Regions from separate parts of the Salmonella sp. FC25216 genome, predicted to be linked through region 3. Evidence: predicted binding sites of a transcription regulator. Region 3 holds the regulator's gene; each other region holds the start of a gene.
What was found. The regulator PurR, encoded in region 3, represses purine synthesis genes. The targets are predictions, from matches to a motif close to CANGCAAACGTTTGCNTG.
Positions count from the first base shown of each region.

Region 1 (6,177 bases), on a different contig from region 3:
TAATACTTCTTCATTATAATTGGGCAGAGAATTATTAATTACAGCCTGTACAGGATCAAAGCAGGAGCCGTCATAAACGGCGAGGAAGGAGATGCCAGCTTTTGAATCTCGGCGGGTACGCACCCATCCGCGCACGGTGACTTCTTGGTCAACGGCTACGCGGCCCTGGAGTACGTCGGCTACAGGCACAACGCTCATAATATTCTCTCTGTTAATAGTCGGAAAAAATAAACACTTGTCCACCCGAAATGGGGGGATTCCTATGTTACCTGGCATCTGCAATCAGACAAGCAGAAATCGTAGCTGAAGTGAAAGATTTCGGAAATAAACCTGAAAAAGGAGCCCTGGCAGGCTCCCTGGGAAGAATTAACTGGCTTTGCGGACCTGCGGGAGATCAAAAGCTTTACGCAGCGCACGCACAAACGCTTTATCATGGCAGATCGTTTTACCGGGGCTGTCGGAAAGTTTAGCCACCGGCTTTCCGTTACATTCCACAAGCTTAATAACGATATTGAGCGGTGTTACCTGGGGGATATCGCAGGTCAGGCGGGTACCTATGCCGAAGCTTAACTGCACGCGAGACGCGAAATGGCGATAGAGCTCGACCGCCTTTTGCAGATCAAGGTTATCTGAAAAGACCAGCGTTTTTGTCAGCGGATCAATCCCCAGCTTTTCATAATGGGCAATCGCCTTTTCACCCCATTCGACAGGGTCTCCTGAGTCGTGGCGTAACCCCTGATAACGGCTGGCGAATTCAACGCCGAAATCGCGTAAAAACGCATCCATTGTAATGCAATCTGTCAATGCGATACCAAGCTGGTCCGGATATTCGTTGAGCCAGGCGGCCAGCGCGGCACGCTGACTGGTCGCCAGATCCGGACTGATTTGTTGATGCGCCTGAAACCATTCGTGCGCCTGAGTGCCCATCGGCGTCAAAGCCAGGCGACGCGCGAGATCATAGTTGCTGGTGCCGACAAACCATGACTCCTGCTGGAGACGTTTAACTATCGCCTGCTGCACTTCACGAGAGAAACGACGGCGGGTACCGAAGTCCATCAGGTGGAAGCGGGACATATCGAGATCGGCGGTTAACGCAGTGAAATCAACCAGCTTACTTTCCAGCGCGTCGAGCGCCTGAGCAACGCCCGCGTTTGGCGAGCGGTAGTGGTGAACCAGTTCACTGATCACGGCCAGCAGCGGCACTTCCCACATAATCACTTCACGCCACGGGCCGGTTAAGCGAATATTCAGCTTGCCGTTATCGTTGGTGACACAGACTTGAGCGGGGTTATAGCGAAATTCGCGTAACCAGTTCAGATAATCCGGTTTAAAAAAGGGCAGGCCAGAGAGCCACTGGAACTCGTCCTTCTGGAGGCGCAGGTGCTGCATCGCGTCCACCTGCTCGCGAATAGCATCGGCATAAATACCCAGCAGGTCGTCGCCACGGCAACGAAACTCAGCCGCTACCTGCACATCATAGTAGTGGTGAAAAACGGCTTGCTGCATATGCAACTTATAAGCATCTGTATCCAGCAACGAGTGCAGAACAGGAGAAGCGAATTGTGTCATAGGTGCGCTGTAGCGTCCTCTCACGGGAGCGTTTAGTACAATAAACAACTAAGAAAACCGCTGGAGTATACCTTGTTTAGCGATTTATTGAACCCCGATCACACCATAAGCTGTCTTTAGGGTCGAGCGCATTTCGTGCCCCATGTTATAAAAATGTAGCAAAGAGGCTGTTTGTGCCTGAAAAGATGAACATTCTGCGTAGCGCGATTTGCGCAACAGGAATAGACTGGAGTCGACACTCTACAAAAGATGCGAAAGGTTTTTTATGACACAACAGCCACAAGCCAAATACCGCCACGACTATCGCGAGCCGGATTACCAGATTACTGATATTGACTTGACCTTTGACCTCGATGCCGAAAAAACCGTGGTCACCGCAATAAGCCAGGCTGTTCGTCATGGCGCGCCTGATGCGCCTCTTCGTCTTGATGGGGAAGATTTAACGCTGGTATCCCTCCACGTCAACGATGCGCCGTGGACAGCATATAAAGAAGAAGAGGGCGCGCTTATCATCAGCGACCTGCCAGAGCGTTTTACGTTACGCATTGTCAACGAGGTAGGTCCGGCGGCGAATACGGCGCTGGAAGGATTGTACCAGTCCGGCGATGCGCTCTGTACCCAGTGTGAAGCGGAGGGCTTCCGCCATATTACCTGGTATCTTGACCGCCCGGATGTACTGGCGCGATTTACCACCAAAATTATTGCCGATAAAATCAAATATCCGTTCCTGCTTTCCAATGGCAACCGTGTTGCGCAGGGCGAACTGGAGAATGGCCGTCACTGGGTTCAGTGGCAAGATCCGTTCCCGAAACCGTGTTATCTGTTTGCGCTGGTGGCCGGTGATTTTGACGTGCTGCGCGATACCTTTACCACCCGCTCCGGGCGTGAAGTCGCATTAGAACTGTACGTTGACCGCGGCAATCTGGATCGCGCGCCGTGGGCGATGACCTCGCTGAAGAATTCCATGAAATGGGATGAAACGCGTTTTGGACTCGAATATGACCTCGACATCTATATGATTGTCGCGGTGGATTTCTTTAATATGGGCGCGATGGAGAATAAAGGTCTCAATATCTTTAACTCCAAATATGTGTTGGCGCGTACCGATACCGCGACGGATAAAGATTATCTCGATATTGAGCGCGTGATAGGCCATGAGTATTTCCACAACTGGACCGGCAACCGCGTCACCTGCCGCGACTGGTTCCAGTTGAGCCTGAAAGAGGGGTTAACCGTTTTCCGCGATCAGGAATTTAGCTCTGATTTGGGGTCACGTGCGGTGAACCGCATCAGTAACGTGCGTACCATGCGCGGTTTACAATTTGCGGAAGACGCCAGCCCGATGGCGCATCCTATCCGCCCGGATAAAGTTATCGAAATGAATAACTTCTACACCCTCACCGTTTATGAAAAGGGCGCGGAAGTCATTCGCATGATCCACACGTTGCTGGGTGAGGAAAATTTCCAGAAGGGGATGCAGCTCTATTTTGAGCGCCATGACGGCAGCGCCGCGACGTGTGATGACTTTGTACAGGCGATGGAAGATGCTTCTAATGTCGATCTGTCCCATTTCCGCCGCTGGTACAGTCAGTCCGGTACGCCGATTGTAACGGTAAAAGATGATTATAATCCGGAAACCGAGCAGTACACGTTGACCATCAGCCAGCGCACTCCGGCGACGGCGGATCAGGCAGAGAAGCAGCCGCTGCATATTCCATTCGCCATTGAACTGTACGATAACGAAGGCAACGTTATTCCGTTGCAAAAAGGCGGTCATCCTGTCAATGCTGTGCTGAACGTCACGCAGGCGGAGCAGACATTTACCTTTGATAATGTCTACTTCCAGCCTGTTCCGGCCTTGCTGTGCGAGTTTTCAGCGCCGGTGAAACTGGAATATAAATGGAGCGATCAGCAACTGACGTTCCTGATGCGCCATGCGCGCAACGATTTCTCCCGTTGGGATGCGGCGCAAAGCCTGCTGGCCACTTACATTAAACTGAATGTGGCGCGTCATCAGCAGGGGCAGCCGTTATCGGTTCCGGTGCATGTCGCTGATGCGTTCCGCGCGGTGCTGTTGGATGAGAAAATCGATCCGGCGTTGGCCGCAGAAATTTTAACGTTGCCTTCGGCCAATGAAATTGCGGAGCTGTTTGAGGTCATCGACCCGATCGCCATTGCGCAAGTTCGTGAAGCGCTAACGCGTACGCTGGCGGCAGAACTGGCGGATGAGTTCCTTGCTATCTATAACGCCAATCATCTGGATGAGTATCGTGTTGATCACGGCGATATTGGTAAGCGCACGCTGCGCAATGCTTGCCTGCGCTTCCTGGCGTTCGGCGAGACGGAGCTGGCTAATACGCTGGTCAGCAAACAGTATCGCGACGCCAATAACATGACCGATGCGCTGGCGGCCCTGTCTGCTGCGGTGGCGGCGCAGTTGCCGTGCCGCGATACGCTGATGCAGGAATATGACGATAAGTGGCATCAGGACGGCCTGGTGATGGATAAATGGTTTATCCTGCAATCCACAAGCCCGGCGGAAAATGTACTGGAAACTGTACGCGGCCTGCTCAAACACCGTTCTTTCAGCATGAGCAATCCGAACCGCATCCGTTCATTGATTGGCGCGTTTGCCGGCAGTAACCCGGCGGCGTTCCATGCGCAAGACGGTAGCGGATACCAGTTTCTGGTCGAGATGCTGACCGATCTGAATAGTCGTAACCCGCAGGTTGCATCTCGCCTCATTGAACCGCTGATTCGTCTGAAACGTTATGATGGTAAGCGACAGGAGAAAATGCGTGCGGCGCTGGAGCAGTTAAAAGGACTGGAGAATCTTTCCGGCGATCTGTACGAGAAGATAACTAAAGCGTTAACCTGATCATATCCGCTATAAAAATGTAAGACATACCCGGTAAGCGTTAGCGCTGCCGGGCATTTTTTTGCCGGATGATGACGCGCCCTGGCGAAGCGTGAAGTGGGGCTGAAGGAAAACGATTGCTATTTATTGCCGTAGGTCAATTCCCTTTTGCACGGTTATCGCCCATAATACGCCCCCGGTTTGCACACCGGGAATCCAGGAGAGTTCATGTACTACCCCTTCGTTCGTAAAGCCCTTTTCCAGCTCGATCCAGAGCGCGCTCATGAATTTACATTTCAACAATTACGCCGCATTACAGGTACGCCGCTGGAAGCACTGGTGCGCCAGAAAGTACCAACAAAGCCGGTCACCTGCATGGGACTTACCTTTAAGAATCCACTGGGGCTGGCTGCCGGTCTGGATAAAGACGGGGAGTGCATCGACGCGCTAGGCGCGATGGGGTTTGGTTCCCTGGAAATCGGCACCGTGACGCCGCGCCCACAGCCGGGTAACGATAAGCCGCGTCTTTTTCGTCTGGTGGATGCTGAAGGTCTGATCAATCGGATGGGATTTAATAATCTGGGCGTCGATAACCTTGTCGAGAATGTTAAAAAGGCCCATTTTGATGGTATTCTGGGAATTAACATCGGTAAAAATAAAGATACCCCTGTCGAAAATGGCAAAGATGACTACCTGATTTGTATGGAAAAAGTCTATGCTTATGCGGGTTATATCGCCATTAATATTTCTTCGCCGAATACGCCAGGGTTACGCACGCTCCAGTATGGCGATGCGCTGGATGATCTATTGAGCGCCATTAAAAATAAGCAAAACGATCTTCAGGCGATCCATCATAAATATGTGCCGGTGGCGGTAAAGATCGCGCCGGATCTTTGTGAAGAAGAATTGATCCAGGTTGCCGATAGCCTGCTTCGACATAATATTGATGGCGTGATTGCGACAAATACCACCCTCGATCGTTCTCTGGTACAAGGAATGAAAAATTGCCAGCAAACGGGGGGATTAAGTGGCCGGCCATTACAATTAAAAAGCACAGAAATTATTCGCCGTTTATCCCAGGAGTTAAATGGACAATTACCTATTATCGGCGTCGGCGGCATTGACTCAGTTATCGCCGCGCGCGAGAAGATAGCGGCAGGAGCAACTCTGGTACAAATTTATTCCGGCTTTATTTTTAAAGGCCCGCCATTGATTAAAGAAATCGTAACGCATATCTAAACTTTACCCTTTATCAGACAACCAGGGCTTTATTTCCGGCGCTGGTTGTTTTATATTTCTCCACTGTTGCTTATTTAGACATTTTGGGCTTTTATTATTGGGGTAATAAACGAAGCGGCAAAAGGACAATGCTGTTACGAATTGCTTAAAAGCGGGAGAGAGGCCAATGCGAATTAAACCTGACGATAACTGGCGCTGGTATTATGATGAAGAGCACGATCGTATGATGCTCGATCTCGCCAATGGTATGCTTTTTCGCTCGCGCTTCTCTCGTAAGATGCTTACGCCGGACGCGTTTTGCCCGACCGGTTTTTGTGTGGATGATGCCGCGCTCTATTTTTCCTTTGAAGAAAAATGCCGGGATTTCGAATTAACCAAAGAGCAACGCGCGGAGCTGGTGTTGAATGCGCTGGTGGCGATTCGTTATCTCAAACCGCAGATGCCAAAAAGCTGGCATTTTGTGGCGCATGGCGAAATGTGGACTCCGGGAACGGGTGATGCCGCAAGCGTCT
Region 1 is NZ_JBDGON010000005.1:247,417-253,593, forward strand. Features, by position in the region: gene asnS (asparagine--tRNA ligase) at 1-198, opposite strand, end outside; gene pncB (nicotinate phosphoribosyltransferase) at 367-1,569, opposite strand; gene pepN (aminopeptidase N) at 1,835-4,447, shown strand; gene pyrD (quinone-dependent dihydroorotate dehydrogenase) at 4,655-5,665, shown strand; gene zapC (cell division protein ZapC) at 5,832-6,177, shown strand, end outside.
Region 1: the regulator PurR is predicted to act here: its motif matches at 4,553-4,570, upstream of pyrD (quinone-dependent dihydroorotate dehydrogenase).

Region 2 (6,177 bases), on a different contig from region 3:
GCCAGATGCGCTTTCACGCCGATTGGTCCCATCCCCGGACCACCACCGCCGTGCGGAATACAGAAAGTTTTATGCAAATTGAGGTGCGAAACGTCTGCGCCAATAAAGCCCGGTGAGGTGATACCAACCTGAGCGTTCATGTTCGCGCCGTCAAGGTAAACCTGACCACCAAACTGATGAACGATGTCACACACGTCACGGATCGTTTCTTCATAGACGCCGTGCGTAGACGGATACGTCACCATGATGCAGGAGAGATTTTCGCCTGCCTGCTGCGCTTTGGCGCGCAAATCGTCAAGATCGATGTTACCGTTCTTATCGCATGCCACCACCACCACCTGCATTCCCGCCATCTGAGCGGATGCCGGGTTGGTGCCGTGGGCAGATGCCGGGATCAGGCAGATATCGCGATGCCCTTCGTTACGGCTTTCATGATAGTGACGAATCGCCAGCAGCCCCGCGTATTCCCCCTGCGCGCCGGAGTTCGGCTGCATACAGACAGCGTCGTACCCGGTGAGTTTCACCAGCCAGTCAGAAAGCTGGCTAATCATCTGATGATATCCTTCCGCCTGCTCCGGCGGGCAGAACGGATGCAATTCGGCAAATTCCGGCCAGGTAATAGGGATCATTTCAGCAGCGGCGTTCAGCTTCATGGTGCAGGAACCCAGCGGGATCATCGCCTGGTTCAGCGCCAGATCTTTACGCTCCAGCGAATGCATATAGCGCATCATTTCGGTTTCGCTGTGGTAACGGTTAAATACCGGATGCGTCAGAATCGCGTCATCGCGCAGCATACTTTGCTGAATGGAGCGGCTATCAAGCGCCACGTCTTTATCCAGCGTTTCAATGTTCAGGCCGTGGTCATCGCCCAACAGTACCGTAAACAGTTGCAGGACATGGTCGCGGGTAGTGGTTTCGTCCAGGGTGATGCCCACCGCGTTATGAATATCGCTGCGCAGATTGATCTCTGCTGCTTCAGCACGCGCCAGTACCGCAGCTTTATCGGCCACTTCCACACACAGCGTGTCGAAGTAGTGCGCGTGGCGCAGCTTCAGCCCTTTTTGTTGCAGGCCAGCCGCCAGAATATCGGTCAGGCGATGGATACGATTAGCGATGCGCTTCAGGCCGACCGGACCATGATAAACGGCATACAGACTGGCGATGTTAGCCAGCAGCACCTGCGAGGTACAAATGTTGGAGTTCGCTTTCTCACGACGGATATGCTGCTCGCGCGTCTGCATCGCCATGCGCAGCGCGGTGTTGCCCGCCGCGTCTTTTGAGACACCGATAATACGGCCTGGCATGGAGCGTTTGAATTCATCTTTGGCGGCAAAGAATGCCGCGTGCGGGCCACCGTAACCCATCGGTACGCCAAAACGTTGCGCAGAGCCGAAAACAATGTCCGCGCCCTGTTTGCCCGGAGCTGTCAGCAGTACCAACGCCATAAAATCGGCGGCGACGCTGACAATCACTTTACGGGCTTTGAGTTCGCTAATCAGCGCGCTGTAGTCATGAATTTCGCCCGTGGTGCCTACCTGTTGTAACAGCACGCCGAATACGTCCTGATGATCCAGCACTTTTGCCGCATCATCGACAATCACATCAAAGCCGAAGGTTTTGGCGCGGGTGCGGACGACATCCAACGTTTGCGGATGGACATCAGAAGCGACAAAGAAACGGTTGGCATTTTTCAGTTTGCTGACGCGCTTTGCCATCGCCATCGCTTCAGCAGCGGCGGTCGCTTCATCCAGCAGCGAGGCGGAGGCCATGTCCAGTCCGGTCAGATCCAGCGTCACCTGTTGGAAGTTGAGCAGCGCTTCCAGACGCCCCTGAGAGACTTCCGGCTGATACGGCGTGTAGGCGGTATACCAGCCTGGATTTTCCAGCATGTTGCGCAGGATAACTGGCGGTAGCTGCACGGCGGTATAGCCCATACCAATGTACGACGTGAAGCGCTTGTTACGCCCGGCGATGGCTTTTAATTCCGCCAGTGCGGCATATTCGGTCGCCGCCTCGCCTACCTGCGGCGGGGTTGCGAGCTGAATGTCTTTCGGCACGATCTGGCCTGTCAGCGCGTTTAATGACTCGGCGCCGACGGTATTCAGCATCTCTTGCTGCTGCTCGGCGTCGGGTCCAATGTGGCGTTCAATGAAAGCGCCGCTGTTTTCAAGCTGGCTTAACGTCTGTGTCATGAGCGATGGTTCCTGAAACATGCAGTGAATCGTATTTGTCAGACTACGTTGCCCGGTGACGCTAGCGCTTACCAGGCCTGAGCATATAAAACGAATACGCAAAATCATTCGCGATGCAGGACGGCGGCGACGCAGAGAGTCCCCAGTAGCTTACATAAGTAAGTGACTGGGGTGAGCGAAGACAAACCGGCTACGCCGGTTTGAACAGCGCTTGCGCTGGCCCCGAAGGGGCGAGGCCTCAGGCCGAGTAAAGCTAACGCGCCTGCAGCGTGAAGGATGAAGCGTATTTACTCGTCTTCGAGTAATGCTTCGTACGCGGTGGCATCCAGCAGAGACTCCAGCTCGCTTTCATTGCTGGCTTTGATTTTAAAGATCCAGCCGCCGGCATACGGTTCGCTGTTCACCAGCTCCGGGGAGTCGCTCAGCGCATCGTTTACCGCCACGATCTCGCCGCTTATCGGCGCATAAATGTCGGACGCCGCTTTTACGGACTCCGCCACGGCGCAGTCGTCGCCCGCGCTTACGGTCGCGCCGACTTCCGGCAGATCAACAAAAACCATATCGCCCAACAGCTCCTGAGCGTGTTCAGTAATGCCAACGGTGTAAGTGCCGTCCGCTTCTTTACGCAGCCATTCGTGTTCTTTGCTGTATTTCAGTTCTGCGGGTACGTTGCTCATCAATCAATCTCCAAAAAAGGATGAATCACGCGACGGCTTTGCCGTTACGCACAAAAACAGGTTTAGTCACTTTTACCGGCATTTCACGGTTACGAATTTGTACAATCGCCGTCTCGCCGATGCCCGCCGGAACGCGCGCCAGCGCAATGCTGTAGCCCAACGTTGGGGAGAACGTCCCGCTGGTGATAATGCCTTCTTGCTGATTGCCCTGCGCATCGATAAAACGCACCGGCAGTTCATTACGCAATACGCCTTTCTCAGTCATCACCAGACCGACAAGCTGCTCATGGCCTTTTTCACGCTGCATCTCCAGCGCCTCACGGCCAATAAAGTCGCGATCCGTCGGTTCCCAGGCGATAGTCCAGCCCATGTTGGCCGCCAGCGGAGAGATACCTTCATCCATCTCCTGACCGTACAGGTTCATGCCTGCTTCCAGACGCAGCGTGTCGCGCGCGCCAAGACCGCACGGCTTCACGCCCGTCTCCACCAGCGCACGCCAGAAATCCGCCGCTTTTTCATTCGGCATGGCGATTTCATAGCCCGCTTCGCCGGTATAACCGGTGGTGGCGATAAACAAATCACCCGCCTGTACGCCGAAGAACGGCTTCATCCCTTCTACCGCGTTACGCTGCGCCTCGCTAAACAGCGTCGCCGCTTTTTCCTGCGCATTCGGCCCCTGTACCGCAATCAGCGACAGGTCGTCACGAACGCTGATGTCGATGGCATAAGGTTCAGCGTGTTGGGTAATCCAGGAGAGGTCTTTTTCGCGGGTGGCGGAGTTAACAACGAGACGGAAGAAATCTTCAGTGAAGTAGTAGACGATAAGGTCATCAATCACGCCGCCCGATGCGTTAAGCATACCGGAGTAGAGGGCTTTACCCGTCTTCGTTAGCTTCGCGACGTCGTTTGCCAGCAGATAACGCAAGAACTCCCGGGTGCGGCTGCCATGAAGATCGACAATGGTCATATGCGATACATCAAACATCCCGGCATCAGTGCGCACAGCGTGGTGTTCATCAAGCTGGGAACCGTAATGCAGGGGCATCATCCAGCCATGAAAATCGACCATGCGGGCGCCGCATAGCGTGTGTTGTTCGTACAAAGGCGTCTGTTGGGCCATCTTTTCCTCGTTGAATTAGCGGGGGCTAACAACCATTTTCATGGGAAATCTTCGCCACGAAACCTGACATCGACGCCCTTTTCCCTGCGCCGACGCAAACGTTCTCTTACTCCTGAACTTACCACCGAACCAGACGCTAAACCATAAGGCTGAATTTACCATCACATTAGCTTATGACTAAAAAACGCCAAAACCCCATCAGCACAAAAAACCACTATCACGATAAATGACCTCCATAAACAGCAAGCTGATACGATTTACCCCGACATGAATTAATATTAAATGCGGAAAAAATGTCGAAAATCGCGTTAGCTAAAAATGGTGACATTAGAAAATATAATGAGAAATAAGCGGTGAAATTAGATTATTTCAAATGAGGATAGCCCCCCGGCACGATAGCCGGGAAAGCAAAGTGTGACGGGTTTCAAACTCTTGCCGGCGTGCAGTCAAACGCTTAACGAAGCCATTGCGGAAGGTCGTTTAACCCCATCGCCTGGCGAAGCAGTTGGGGTTTGACGCCGGGGAGCGTATCGGCCAGTTTCAGCCCGATGTCGCGCAGCAATTTTTTTGCCGGGTTTTCTCCGGCAAACAGGTCACGAAAACCCTGCATCCCGGCCAGCATCATCGCCGCGCTATGTTTACGGCTACGCTCATAACGACGAAGATAAAGATGTTGGCCAATGTCTTTGCCCTGGCGCTGAAGACGGCGCAGATCGTCCACCAGTTCGGCCGCGTCCATAAAGCCGAGGTTGACGCCTTGCCCCGCCAGCGGATGGATGGTGTGTGCAGCATCGCCGACCAACGCCAGACGATGCGCGGCAAACTGGCGAGCATAGCGGCCCGTCAGAGGAAAGACCTGTCGTTCGCTTTCCACGCGGCATAAGCCCAGCCGATTATCGAAGGCGATAGTCAACGCCTGGTTAAACGCTTCGTCGCCGCTCTGTTGCATACGCTCCGCATCCTGCGGAGAAAGCGACCAGACAATGGAACACAGATGCGGATCGCTTAACGGCAAAAACGCCAGAATACCTTCACCATGAAACACCTGGCGAGCAACCGCGCCGTGCGGCTCTTCGGTGCGGATAGTCGCTACCAGCGCATGGTGTCGGTAGTCCCAGAAGGTTAAGGGAATATCCGCTTTGTTACGCAGCCAGGAGTTAGCGCCATCCGCGGCAATCACCAGACGCGCGGTTAACATCGCGCCGTCTTTTAAAGTCAGGAAGGCATCGTTCTCTCCCCAGGCGACCTGCTGTAACTCCGCTGGCGCCATTAAGGTGATATCCGCTGCTTGCTGCGCTTTCTGCCATAGTGCGTAGTGAATGACGCTGTTTTCAACAATATGCCCCAGATGGCTATATCCCATGCTTGCGTCATCAAACGTAATACGGCCAAAGCTGTCTTTATCCCAGACTTCCATACCGTGGTAGCAACTTGCCCGCCGCGCCACAATGTTTGACCATACGCCAAGACGGGTAAGCAGTTTTTCGCTGGCGGCATTAATCGCCGACACCCGAAGCTGAGGCGGCGCATCGTTCGCCAACGGCTGGGGGACAACGTGATCCAGTACCGCAACGCGCAAACCGCTCCCCTGCAAGCCGCAGGCGACAGCCAGTCCCACCATGCCTCCGCCAACTATTGCTACATCAACACTTTGCACTATTTACTCCTGGTAAAATGACGCCTTTCGTAGATCTGATAAGCGAAACGCCATCAGGGCTTGTACAGCGCCTGCCGGATGGCGGCTTACGGTTAACTTATCGCGCGACCCAGCCAAGCGTACGCTGTGCCAGCGCATCGCGCGCAGGCGGTAATAATTCCATCGCCATTAAACCAATATTGCGCCCAATAACCAGCGGCGCCCAACGATTTGCAAACAGATGGACCAGACTGTTCGTTACGCCAATCGTCGTATCCCGGTCAACCTGACGACGCTGCTGATAGCGCGATAACACGTGCCAGGCGCCAATATCCTCGCCCGCGTCCTGTGCCGCGACCAGCGTTTCCGCCAGACTCATGACATCGCGCAGACCGAGATTAAACCCTTGTCCGGCGATAGGATGCAACGTCTGCGCCGCATTTCCGACCATGACAGCCCGGTGAGTAAACGCTTTCGCCGCCGTAGTAAGGGCAAGCGGATACGCGCTGCGATTACCCGCCTGAGTAATTCGCCCCAGACGCCAGCCGAACG
Region 2 is NZ_JBDGON010000003.1:240,602-246,778, forward strand. Features, by position in the region: gene gcvP (aminomethyl-transferring glycine dehydrogenase) at 1-2,192, opposite strand, end outside; gene gcvH (glycine cleavage system protein GcvH) at 2,480-2,869, opposite strand; gene gcvT (glycine cleavage system aminomethyltransferase GcvT) at 2,895-3,989, opposite strand; gene ubiI (FAD-dependent 2-octaprenylphenol hydroxylase) at 4,444-5,646, opposite strand; gene ubiH (2-octaprenyl-6-methoxyphenyl hydroxylase) at 5,744-6,177, opposite strand, start outside.
Region 2: the regulator PurR is predicted to act here: its motif matches at 4,081-4,098, upstream of gcvT (glycine cleavage system aminomethyltransferase GcvT).

Region 3 (6,177 bases):
ATGCGCTGCTCGAAATCGCCGCCATCACGCTGAAAATGGATGAACAAGGCTGGCTGATGCCGGACATGACGCTGCATTTCCATGTGGAGCCGTTCGCTGGAGCCAACTTACAGCCGGAAGCGCTCGCGTTTAACGGTATCGATCCCTCTAACCCACTACGCGGCGCGGTGAGTGAATATGAGGCGCTACATGCTATTTTCAAAATGGTGCGTAAAGGTATCAAAGAAAGTGGCTGTAGCCGCGCCATTATGGTCGCGCATAACGCCACTTTTGATCACAGTTTTATGATGGCCGCCGCAGAGCGCGCCTCGCTGAAACGTAACCCGTTTCATCCGTTCGTCACCTTTGATACCGCGGCATTGAGCGGACTGGCGCTGGGACAAACGGTGTTGTCAAAAGCGTGCCTGGCGGCGGGTATGGAGTTTGACGGCGAAAAGGCCCACTCTGCTTTGTATGATACCGAGCGGACAGCGGTGCTGTTTTGTGAAATCGTCAATCGCTGGAAGCGCCTGGGCGGCTGGCCGTTACCCTTGCCGACAGACAAATAACGTGGCTAACGACGCCGCTTTTGCTCACTATGACGGTAAAAAAGCGACCTTTACAGGTCGCTTTCCCCTTTCACAGATTATTCTGCGTCCGGCTCCTGAGTTTTATATTTTGCGGCAGTTTCTTTAATAAGCTGCTGCAACTCGCCACGCTGATACATTTCAATCACAATATCACACCCGCCGACCAGCTCGCCATCCACCCACAGTTGTGGGAATGTCGGCCAGTTGGCGTATTTCGGTAATTCTGCGCGAATATCCGGGTTTTGCAGGATATCAACATAGGCAAAACGTTCCCCACAGGCGGAAAGCGCCTGAACGGCCTGCGCAGAGAAACCACAGCTTGGCAGTTTTGGTGAACCTTTCATATACAGGAGAATCGGGTTTTCAGCGATCTGGCGCTGGATTTTTTCGATAGTGGTGCTCATTGTCTCGCTTCCTTAACTTCTTTTACGACCGAAGCCTGTCATTGTAACGGGTCAGGCTGGCAACGGAAAATAACATTTTCATCATGCCTTATTATTTTACCGTCTGCGGGAATAAGTTGCATACAAAATATCTTTTAAGCGGGTTGCCACGCAGTGATTCGTAGATAACGCGTTCGTGTTTAGCATTAATTGCTATTTTTTTTACATCTGTTAACGAAACACAGCTTCAGAAACCAAAAGCAATTACCAATCTGTGCTTTTGTAGATTAGAATTATCAGGTTTTGTAAATCATACGCAGGCATGATCGCCTGCCTTTAACAGAGGATTGCTCAGTGGCGCGGATAAACAAAATCTCGATCACGCTCTGTGCTTTACTTTTTACTACTCTCCCTTTTACGCCAATGGCCCATGCTTCCAGGCAAGCCAAAGCGACGCCTGCTGTTTCTCATGTCACTAAAACGGCAGATAAAAAGAAAAGCACAACGCCCAAACAGATCAGTAAGACCAACAAAAAAAACGTAAAAACAACCTCAAAAACCAGCCGTTCTTCTTCCGCTTCTACGCCAAAACGTACCATCGCTTCCACGAAATCTCGTCATACGACTCATCGCCGTAACAGAACCGCGCCCACGTCAATCGCCGCCCTCGACGTGACGGAAAAATGCACGACGCGTAAAGGCCGTAAGCCGCACTGCGTGAAGGGGAAAGGAACATTGCCGCTCTCTATTGCCGATGCGCATCGGACTAAAGTACAAAAAGCGACGAAAACCGCGATGTCCAAGCTCATGAATCAGATTGGTAAGCCGTATCACTGGGGAGGCGCGTCGCCGCGCACCGGTTTTGATTGCAGCGGTCTGGTTTATTATGCCTATAAAGATTTAGTGAAGATCCGTATCCCCCGAACGGCGAATGAGATGTATCACCTGCGTGACGCGGCGCCCATTGAGCGCAGCGAGTTGAAAAACGGCGATCTGGTGTTCTTCCGTACGCAGGGGCGCGGCACCGCCGATCACGTTGGCGTCTATGTCGGCAACGGTAAGTTTATCCAGTCTCCGCGCAGCGGTCAGGAAATTAAGATCACCTCGCTGAACGAAGAATACTGGCAGCGCCATTATGTCGGCGCCCGCCGGGTGATGACCCCTAAAACAATTCGCTAATATTTTATCCTGTCGTTTAACGACAGGATAACTTCTTCTTTTGCGCCCCCGCTCAATTTGCTACCCTATCCTTACGCGCACCAGGGTTATTGTGCGTGCGCAATATTAATAATAAGGAGAGAAGCAATGTCGTTCGAATTACCTGCATTACCGTATGCCAAAGATGCTCTGGCGCCGCATATTTCTGCTGAGACGCTGGAATATCACTATGGCAAACATCATCAGACTTACGTGACCAATCTTAATAATTTGATCAAAGGCACGGCGTTTGAAGGCAAATCGCTGGAAGAGATCGTGCGTGCTTCCGAAGGCGGCATCTTTAATAACGCCGCTCAGGTGTGGAACCATACGTTCTACTGGAACTGCCTGGCACCAAATGCTGGCGGCGAACCGACCGGGAAACTGGCTGATGCTATCGCGGCATCTTTTGGCAGCTTCGCGGAATTTAAAACGCAGTTCACAGATGCCGCTATCAAAAACTTTGGTTCCGGCTGGACATGGCTGGTAAAAGGCGCTGATGGCAAACTGACTATCGTCTCTACCTCAAATGCCGGTACGCCGCTGACCACAGATGCGACGCCGTTGCTGACGGTTGATGTGTGGGAACACGCGTATTACATCGACTACCGCAACGCCCGTCCAAACTATCTGGAGCATTTTTGGGCGCTGGTTAACTGGGAATTTGTCGCGAAAAATCTCGCCGCATAAGTCTGAGCACGCAGAAGGTACGCCTTCTGCGTTTTAGAGAGGGATAGAATAGAGGAAACGCCCTCCCTCAGAAGAGAGGAAATCAGTGCAGAGCGGCCGTTAATCCACCTGCGACAATCAAGCCCAGAACAATAAGCGTAGTGATCAACGAAAATTTCAGGTCGGTACTCATCAAGTTTTCTCCTTTTTATTCCCACACAAAAAGTGATATAGCGCATTTTTGCACATTCCCGCACAAAAATCTCTCATGTTTTATATTGATAACTGTTTTTAACGCTTCCCCTTTTCCTCAAGATCAGACAAAATTCCAGGCTTACTGAATTAGCGTAACGGCCATTGACCCCTTCCTGACGTTCCGTGTCGTTTTTCCGGCATGCCGCAACCCTGACGTTGCGATTAGGGTGTGTGTAGGCAAACGTTTACCTGGCGTTTCTCAGGAGCTTAGCGAGGGTCTGGAGTGAAATGTAATGGCAACAATTAAAGATGTAGCGAAACGAGCAAACGTTTCCACTACAACTGTATCACACGTAATCAACAAAACGCGTTTTGTCGCTGAAGAAACGCGTAACGCGGTCTGGGCGGCGATTAAAGAGCTGCACTACTCTCCCAGCGCCGTCGCGCGTAGCCTGAAGGTCAACCATACCAAATCGATAGGCTTACTGGCGACCAGCAGCGAAGCGGCCTATTTTGCAGAAATTATCGAGGCGGTTGAAAAAAACTGCTTCCAGAAAGGCTATACGCTGATTTTGGGCAACGCCTGGAATAACCTGGAAAAACAGCGCGCCTACCTGTCCATGATGGCGCAAAAGCGCGTGGATGGCCTGCTGGTGATGTGTTCTGAGTACCCGGAACCTCTGCTTTCCATGCTGGAAGAGTATCGCCATATTCCGATGGTGGTGATGGACTGGGGTGAAGCGAAGGCCGATTTTACCGATACGGTGATTGATAACGCCTTTGCAGGCGGCTATATGGCGGGTCGTTATCTGGTTGAACGCGGTCACCGGGATATCGGCGTTATTCCCGGTCCGCTGGAGCGCAACACCGGCGCGGGTCGGCTGGCAGGCTTCATGAAGGCAATGGAGGAGGCGTTGATCAACGTGCCAGACAACTGGATTGTTCAGGGCGACTTCGAGCCGGAGTCCGGTTACCACGCGATGCAGCAAATCTTATCGCAGTCACATCGCCCTACCGCCGTTTTCTGCGGCGGCGATATTATGGCGATGGGCGCGCTTTGCGCGGCAGACGAAATGGGGCTTCGCGTACCGCAGGACGTTTCGGTGATCGGTTATGACAATGTGCGTAACGCCCGCTTCTTTACCCCGGCGCTGACGACGATTCACCAGCCCAAAGACTCTTTAGGCGAAACCGCATTTAATATGCTATTGGATCGCATCGTCAATAAGCGCGAAGAGTCACAGTCTATTGAAGTTCATCCACGCCTGGTTGAGCGTCGCTCGGTCGCTGACGGCCCGTTCCGCGACTATCGACGTTAATCCCCGCTGTCGGGAGCCTCTTCAGGCTCCCGCAACCACTCCCGATTCAACGTTTCGCTATCGCCCAAATAATCCAGCAGCCATGCCAGCGCGGGCGAGGCCTCGTTTTGCTGCCACGTCAGGCAACAGGCCGCATCGGGAAACGGATTCTCTAACGTCAGCGCCACCCATTTTCCGCTGTCTATCCACTGTCGGGCAAAGTGCGTCGGCACCATTCCCACGCATAATCCTGCTGACAGGCAGGTTGCCGATGACTCCCAGTCCGGTACTACAACCCTTTTTTGGTTATCCAGTAACCAGGTAATCCGTTTCGGTAAGGTTCGCGAGGTATCTTCTCTGACCAGCGACGGCCAGTTGCGCAGGGTATCATCGCTTAACGGTCCCGGCATCGCCGCCAGCGGGTGATCGCTTGCCACTACGCAACTCCAGCTCAGGGTACCCATATCCCGAAAAGCATAACGTCCCCCTACCGGAATCGCCTGCGTCGCCCCAATAGCCAGTTCGACTCGCCCGTCGGAGAGCGCGTCCCAGACGCCGTTAAACACCTCCTGAAAAACCAGCAGTTCCACATCGTCAAAATGGCGATAGAAATCGACGATCATCTGCCGGGTACGTTCTGGTCTGACGATATTATCCACCGCAATAGCCAACTGCCCGCGCCAGCCATTAGCAATTTGCTGACACTGTTGACGAGTGATCTGCATTTTTTTGATAACAGAACGCCCTTCTTTTAAAAACCAGACGCCAGCAGGCGTAAGTTCAACATCACGGTGACGTCGTACAAAAAGCGGTACGGCCAGCCACTCCTCTAACTGACGAACGGTGTAACTGACTGCCGAAGGCACACGGTGCAGTTCCTGCGCCGCCGCGCTAAAACTGCCATTGCGCGCCACGGCGTCAACCACTTCAAGCGAGTATTCCGACCACATAATTTGCCTACAAAAATTTTGAATTCACTGGACAAATATTAACGTTTCACAACCGTAATTTCACTCCCTACACTCTGCGACAATGTCTGTCTGATAAGAAAGAGAAACAAATATGCAACCTGGAAAAGGTTTTTTAGTCTGGTTAGCCGGTCTTAGCGTGCTGGGGTTTCTGGCTACGGACATGTACCTGCCCGCGTTTGCCGCCATACAGGCGGATTTACAAACGCCTGCTGCCGCTGTCAGCGCCAGCCTCAGCCTGTTTTTAGCTGGCTTTGCCGTCGCACAACTACTCTGGGGACCGCTATCGGATCGTTATGGCCGTAAACCGATTTTACTGCTGGGGTTATCCATCTTTGCGCTCGGAAGTCTGGGGATGCTGTGGGTAGAAAGCGCGGCAGCACTGCTGACGCTACGCTTTGTGCAGGCCGTCGGCGTTTGTGCGGCAACGGTAATCTGGCAAGCGCTGGTGACCGATTATTATCCTTCGCAAAAAATTAATCGTATCTTCGCCACTATCATGCCACTGGTAGGACTATCCCCGGCGCTTGCGCCCTTACTGGGAAGCTGGATACTGACGCATTTCTCATGGCAGGCGATTTTCGCCACTCTGTTTGCGATTACGTTGTTGCTGATGTTGCCAGCGCTGCGCTTAAAACCATCGGTAAAAGCACATGCCGAGGGACAGGATAAACTCACTTTTGCGACGTTGCTACGCTCTAAAACCTATCGCGGTAATGTACTGATTTATGCCGCCTGTTCCGCCAGCTTTTTTGCGTGGTTAACGGGTTCCCCGTTCATTCTCAGCGCGATGGGTTACAGCCCGGCAGTGATTGGCCTGAGCTATGTTCCTCAAACCATCGCTTTTCTGATTGGCGGATATGGCTGCCGCGCGGCGCTACAAAAATGGCAGGGTTAC
Region 3 is NZ_JBDGON010000008.1:71,579-77,755, forward strand. Features, by position in the region: gene rnt (ribonuclease T) at 1-548, shown strand, start outside; gene grxD (monothiol glutaredoxin 4) at 626-973, opposite strand; gene AC3G3F_RS16875 (C40 family peptidase) at 1,307-2,131, shown strand; gene sodB (superoxide dismutase [Fe]) at 2,258-2,839, shown strand; gene cydH (cytochrome bd-I oxidase subunit CydH) at 2,922-3,011, opposite strand; gene purR (HTH-type transcriptional repressor PurR) at 3,307-4,332, shown strand; gene punR (DNA-binding transcriptional activator PunR) at 4,329-5,261, opposite strand; gene punC (purine nucleoside transporter PunC) at 5,374-6,177, shown strand, end outside.

Region 4 (6,177 bases), on a different contig from region 3:
GCATGAAAGAGACGCAAAGTACGATGCTTTCATCGTTAAAAAAAGGCGTGGAATACATTGGTCATTATCAAATTTATTACAATGCGCGAGGCCAGGCCGTTGACTATCAGCACACCACCGCGCCGCTCTATGCAAGCGATGGCGGTATGGTCGGCGTTATCGAAATCGGCAGGAATATGTCTGGCGTCAGACGGCTCCAGGAACAGGTGGTAGAACTGAACCAACTGCTGTATGCCGATCACCATGAGAAGCACCACGCCATTATTACCGAAAACCCGGAAATGCTCAGTAATATCGCCAAAGCCAAACGGCTGGCCGCCAGTAATATTCCGGTGACGATTGTCGGGGAGACGGGAACGGGTAAGGAACTATTTTCCCGCCTGATACATCAATGCAGCAAGCGGGCGAATAAACCGTTCATCGCCCTGAACTGCGGCGCTCTACCGCCTACGCTTATCGAAAGTACGCTTTTCGGCACCGTGCGCGGCGCCTATACCGGCGCGGAAAATAGCCAGGGCTATCTGGAGCTGGCAAACGGGGGAACGCTCTTTCTTGATGAGCTGAACGCCATGCCGATAGAGATGCAAAGTAAGCTGCTGCGATTCTTGCAGGATAAAACCTTCTGGCGGCTCGGCGGACAACAGCAACTCCACTCTGACGTCAGGATCGTTGCCGCCATGAACGAAGCGCCCGTCAAATTAATTCAACAAGAACGCCTGCGGGCAGATCTTTTTTATCGGTTGAGCGTCGGAATGTTGACGCTACCGCCGCTGCGCGCCCGCCCGGAAGATATTCCCTTACTGGCGAATTATTTTATTGATAAATACCGTAATGACGTGCCGCAGGATATTCACGGATTAAGCGAGACGGCGCGTAATGACCTGCTCAATCACGCCTGGCCGGGTAATGTCAGGATGCTGGAAAACGCGATTGTACGCAGCATGATCATGCAGGAAAAAGACGGGCTGCTCAAACACATCATTTTTGAACAGGACGAGTTAAATTTAGGCGTACCGGAAACCGCGCCGGAAAATCCCCTTCCCTCGTCACCCGATCCGCAGTATGAAGGGTCTCTGGAGGTACGGGTTGCCAACTACGAAAGGCATTTAATAGAAACCGCGCTGGATACGCATCAGGGAAACATCGCCGCCGCGGCCCGCAGCCTTAACGTATCCCGCACCACGTTACAGTACAAAGTACAAAAATACGCTATCCGCTTCGGCGTGGTGCGTAATTGACATCGGCCAGCGGCATCGCGCCGCTGGCAAAGCCATTAGCCTTCGTTATGCATTTCCAGGTTTTCCATTTCGTTCTGGAACAACACCGCTTTGGCGTCGTCATTACGTAATGAATCCAGGAAGTCGAGGTACTGCTGGTCTACGTCTTTGGTGACATATACCCCGTTAAATACCGAACATTCAAACTGCTGGATATCCGGATTTTCCGCGCGTACGGCTTCGATCAGATCGTTCAGATCCTGGAAGATAAGCCCGTCTGCGCCGATGATCTGACGAATCTCATCCACCTCGCGGCCATGCGCGATCAGCTCATTGGCCGTCGGCATATCAATGCCATAAACGTTGGGGAAACGAATTTCCGGCGCGGCAGACGCCAAGTACACCTTCTTCGCGCCTGCTTCCCGGGCCATTTCGATGATCTGCTCTGATGTGGTGCCACGCACGATGGAATCATCCACCAGCAGGACGTTCTTATCGCGGAATTCCGCGCGATTAGCATTGAGCTTACGGCGCACGGATTTACGGCGTAGCTGTTGGCCTGGCATGATAAAGGTACGTCCCACGTAGCGATTTTTGACAAATCCCTGGCGGTACGGCTTGCCGAGAATACGGGCAATTTCCAGCGCGATATCGCAGGAGGTTTCCGGGATAGGGATCACAACGTCGATGTCCAGCTCTTCCCATTCACGAGCGATTTTTTCGCCAAGTTTGGTACCCATATTCACACGAGCGCTGTAGACGGAGATTTTGTCGATAAAGGAGTCCGGACGAGCAAAGTAAACGTACTCGAACAGACAGGGGTTACTGACCGGATTATCCGCGCACTGGCGCGTGAACAGTTGCCCCTTTTCGGTAATATAGATAGCTTCGCCCGGCGCGACATCGCGCAGAAATTCAAAGCCCAGCGTATCCAGCGCCACGCTTTCAGAAGCGACCATATACTCCGTACGACCATCGCCAACGTCACGCTTACCCAGCACCAACGGGCGAATGCCGTGCGGATCGCGAAAAGCCACCATGCCGTGGCCGATAATCATCGCCACGCATGCATAGGCGCCGCGGATTTGACGGTTAGTCGCGGCAATCGCGGCAAAAATATTGTCGGCTTCCAGCGGGTAGTGACGGAAGTTGTCGAGCTCGCTGGCGAAAATATTGAGCAGGATTTCGGAATCGGAGGTGGTGTTGATATGACGGCGCTTTTCTTCAAACAGCTTTTTACGTAGCTCGTGCGCATTAGTCAGATTGCCATTATGGGCCAACGTGATGCCATACGGCGAGTTGACGTAAAAAGGTTGCGCTTCGGAAGCGCTGGAGCTGCCTGCGGTAGGGTAACGCACATGGCCGATCCCCATGTTGCCCTGCAAACGCTGCATGTGGCGAGCTTCAAAAATATCGTTCACCAGCCCGTTTGCCTTACGCAAGCGGAAGCAGTTATTCGCATCAATGGTGATGATGCCGGCAGCATCCTGACCACGATGCTGGAGCACTGTTAACGCGTCATAAATCGACTGGTTGACCGGCATAACACCGGCGATACCGACAATACCGCACATACGTCATTTTCCTCGTTAAGCCACATCTCAGAACCTATTACGTCCTGGGCAAGAAACTCGACGAGCTTTGCAGATAGTCAAAGAACCATCTGATGATGAAGCTGAACTGCGGGATGAGCTGCGATTTGCTCCAGTCTTCGCTTTTCGACAAGCCGGTAAAGGTATCGAGGAAGAACAGAATGGCGGCGACAATCAGCGCGCCTCGCAATGCGCCGAAACAGATCCCCAACACCCGGTCAGTCCCCGACAGGCCGGTCTTTTCTACTAGCTGACCTATCACAAAATTCACGATAGCGCCGACGATAAGCGTCGCAATAAACAGTACCGCGATAGCAATCCCATTACGAACCAGTTCGTCTTCAAAGCCCGTAAACCAGACAGACAGGTAAGTGTAGTAGTGACTGGCGACAAAGAAAGCACAACCCCACGTCACCAGCGATAACGCTTCACGAACAAAGCCGCGGATCAGGCTAACCAGACAGGAAAAAGCAATCACCGCGATAATGGCGTAATCAATCCAGACCATAGATGTCCCACGATTTTACGCCCTGTCGTCCTGTTCGGGGCGCATTCTAACAGAAAAAGAAAACGTTTGCGTAGGGATTTCCTTCCCGCGCGTAAATAAAAATGGCGCTGAAAAAATATTCAACGCCATCACACTTTTTATCTCTTCGGGCACGACCAGAAGAGCCGCCATCGGCCTGATAAGCGCAGGGCATCAGGTTCATTCCTTCTGCCGGATGACGGCGTAAACGCCTTATCCGGCCTACAGAACTTCAGGCATTACCGGATGAATCATCGTAGGCCTTAACGCTGCACGCCATCAGGCAAAACGCGGCTTAGTTCGGGCTATACCCCATCACCACGCCGCTTAACCCGGAAATCTGCTTGAGCTCGCCAAGCGATCCTTTCATCTTATCTTTCGATGCATCCGGCCCGACGAGAATACGGGTTATTTTACCCTGTACCGGCGTTGAGGGGGAAGTATAAACCCGGAACCCGGCGGAACGAAGCTTGCCGACTATCTCGTTGACTTTATCCGCATTTTTCAGCGCGCCCAACTGTACGACATAGGCTTTGCCGGTCGGCGCAGGTTTATCGTCGGCGGCCGGTTTCGGCGCGGGCGTCGGCGTGGAAGCGGCGACAACCGGCTGTTGCGGTTTAGGCGTCTCCACCGGTATCGGATCAAGCTCGACATTGTTAGACGCCATGCGCGACGGGTCCAGCGACGGCGCTGCCGCATCTCCCGCCCGCACCTCTTCAGCCGCCCCTTCCGGCGGCTGTGTCGGCAGCGCCTGCGTTGCGGCAGGCATCATATCCGGCTCATCACGGTCGCCAGGCTTCGGTACCAGTGGAATCGCAGCAAATTCATCCTGATAATGCTTTTTCTGTCCGTCCAGCAGACCGGGAAGCACAATAACCCCCAGCGCGACTAACACAATCGTGCCGACTAAACGATTCTGAAACTTACTCGCCACCGATTCTCCCCGCGTCTATCACTTGCATAACATGTGCGACGGTGTGGAATGATCCGCACACCAGCACGGTATCTTCTGGCTGCGCCGCGTCGATGGCGGCCTGCCATGCCTGCGCGACGCTATCATAGACATTCCCTTTCCCCAGATGTTCCAGAAGTTGTTCCGCCGTCGCGCCGCGCGGCCCCTCTAACGGAGCACAATACCAGTCGTCAACCACGCTTTTCAACCAGGCTAACGTTCCGGCGATATCTTTATCATGCAGCATACCAATCACCGCAAGCACACGCCCGCGTTTCGGCAACGTTTTCAGACGACCCGTCAGGTATTCCGCCGCGTGGGGATTATGGGCGACATCAAAGATAACGCGTGGCGACTCACTCACAATTTGAAAACGTCCCGGCAAGGTAGCCTGTGCAATACCGTCGCGAATCGCCTGTTCGTCAATGTTCAACCCGCTGGCGCGCAGCGCGGCCAGAGCGGTGGCGGCATTCGGCTGGGGAACCTGCGGCAACGGCAATCCGGCAAGCGTGCCGTCGCCATCGGTAAACGCCCAGTGGGTCGCTGTCGCCTCATAACACCAGTCAACACCGCGACGCCGCAGCAGCGCGTCGGTCTCCTGCGCAACATCCGCGATGGTTGCCGGCATTTCCGGTTCGCCGACAATAGCGGGTTTTTCCGCACGAAAAATCCCGGCCTTCTCGCGGCCGATACTTTCGCGATCCGGCCCCAGCCAGTCAGTGTGGTCAAGCGCGATGCTGGTAATTACCGCCACATCGGCATCCACAATGTTCGTGGCGTCCAGGCGCCCGCCCAACCCCACCTCCAGGATCACCACGTCAAGGTTAGCCTGTTTAAACAGCCACAATGCCGACAACGTACCATATTCAAAATAGGTCAATGAAATATCGCCGCGCGCCGCTTCTATTTCCGCAAAGGACGCGGTATGCGCGGATTCCGCTAATTCTTTCCCCTGCACGCGCACGCGCTCGGTGTAACGTACCAGATGAGGCGAACTATAGACGCCCACACGATATCCCGCCGCTATTAACACTGACTCCAGCGTTCGACAGGTCGTACCTTTGCCGTTGGTTCCCGCAACGGTAAAAACGAATGGCGCAGGTTTGAGGATGTCCAGACGCGCTGCCACCTGGCTTACGCGTTCAAGGCCTAAATCGATACTCTTGCTGTGCAGGTTTTCCAGATAAGAAAGCCACGAGGCCAGGGGCGACGCAGCTTGAGGTATAGATTTGTTTTTCATTGATTCCGCTGCTTCTTTACGGTGAAAAGCAAAAGGGCAGAGCCTGCGGCCCTGCCCTTTTCAGTTATCAGGCCTCAGACTCCTGATCCGGCGCCGGAGGCACCACCACGCCTTCACGCGGGGCGTCCGGGTTCGGCGCAGGCAGATTCATCAGCTTCGCCAGAATGCTCGCCAGCTTCAGGCGCATTTCCGGACGGCGGACGATCATATCGATCGCGCCTTTTTCGATCAGGAACTCACTGCGCTGGAATCCCGGCGGGAGCTTTTCACGGACGGTTTGTTCGATAACACGCGGACCGGCGAAGCCAATGAGGGCTTTTGGCTCGGCGATGTTGAGATCGCCCAGCATTGCAAAACTGGCGGAAACGCCGCCCATTGTCGGATCGGTCAACACTGAGATGTAGGGCAGACCACGTTCCTGCATTTTAGCCAGCGCCGCCGAGGTTTTCGCCATCTGCATCAGAGACATCAGCGCTTCTTGCATACGCGCGCCGCCGGAAGCAGAGAAACACACTAACGGACAGTTGTCTTCCAGCGCCTGTTCAACAGCGCGAACGAAGCGTGCGCCAACGACAGACCCCATTGATCCGCCCATGAACGCGAATTCAAACGCGGCGGCGACAATCGGCATACCGTGAAGCGTCCCTTTC
Region 4 is NZ_JBDGON010000006.1:252,789-258,965, reverse strand. Features, by position in the region: gene AC3G3F_RS14280 (sigma-54 interaction domain-containing protein) at 1-1,238, shown strand, start outside; gene purF (amidophosphoribosyltransferase) at 1,274-2,791, opposite strand; gene cvpA (colicin V production protein) at 2,829-3,317, opposite strand; gene dedD (cell division protein DedD) at 3,631-4,269, opposite strand; gene folC (bifunctional tetrahydrofolate synthase/dihydrofolate synthase) at 4,259-5,527, opposite strand; gene accD (acetyl-CoA carboxylase, carboxyltransferase subunit beta) at 5,595-6,177, opposite strand, start outside.
Region 4: the regulator PurR is predicted to act here: its motif matches at 3,373-3,390, upstream of cvpA (colicin V production protein).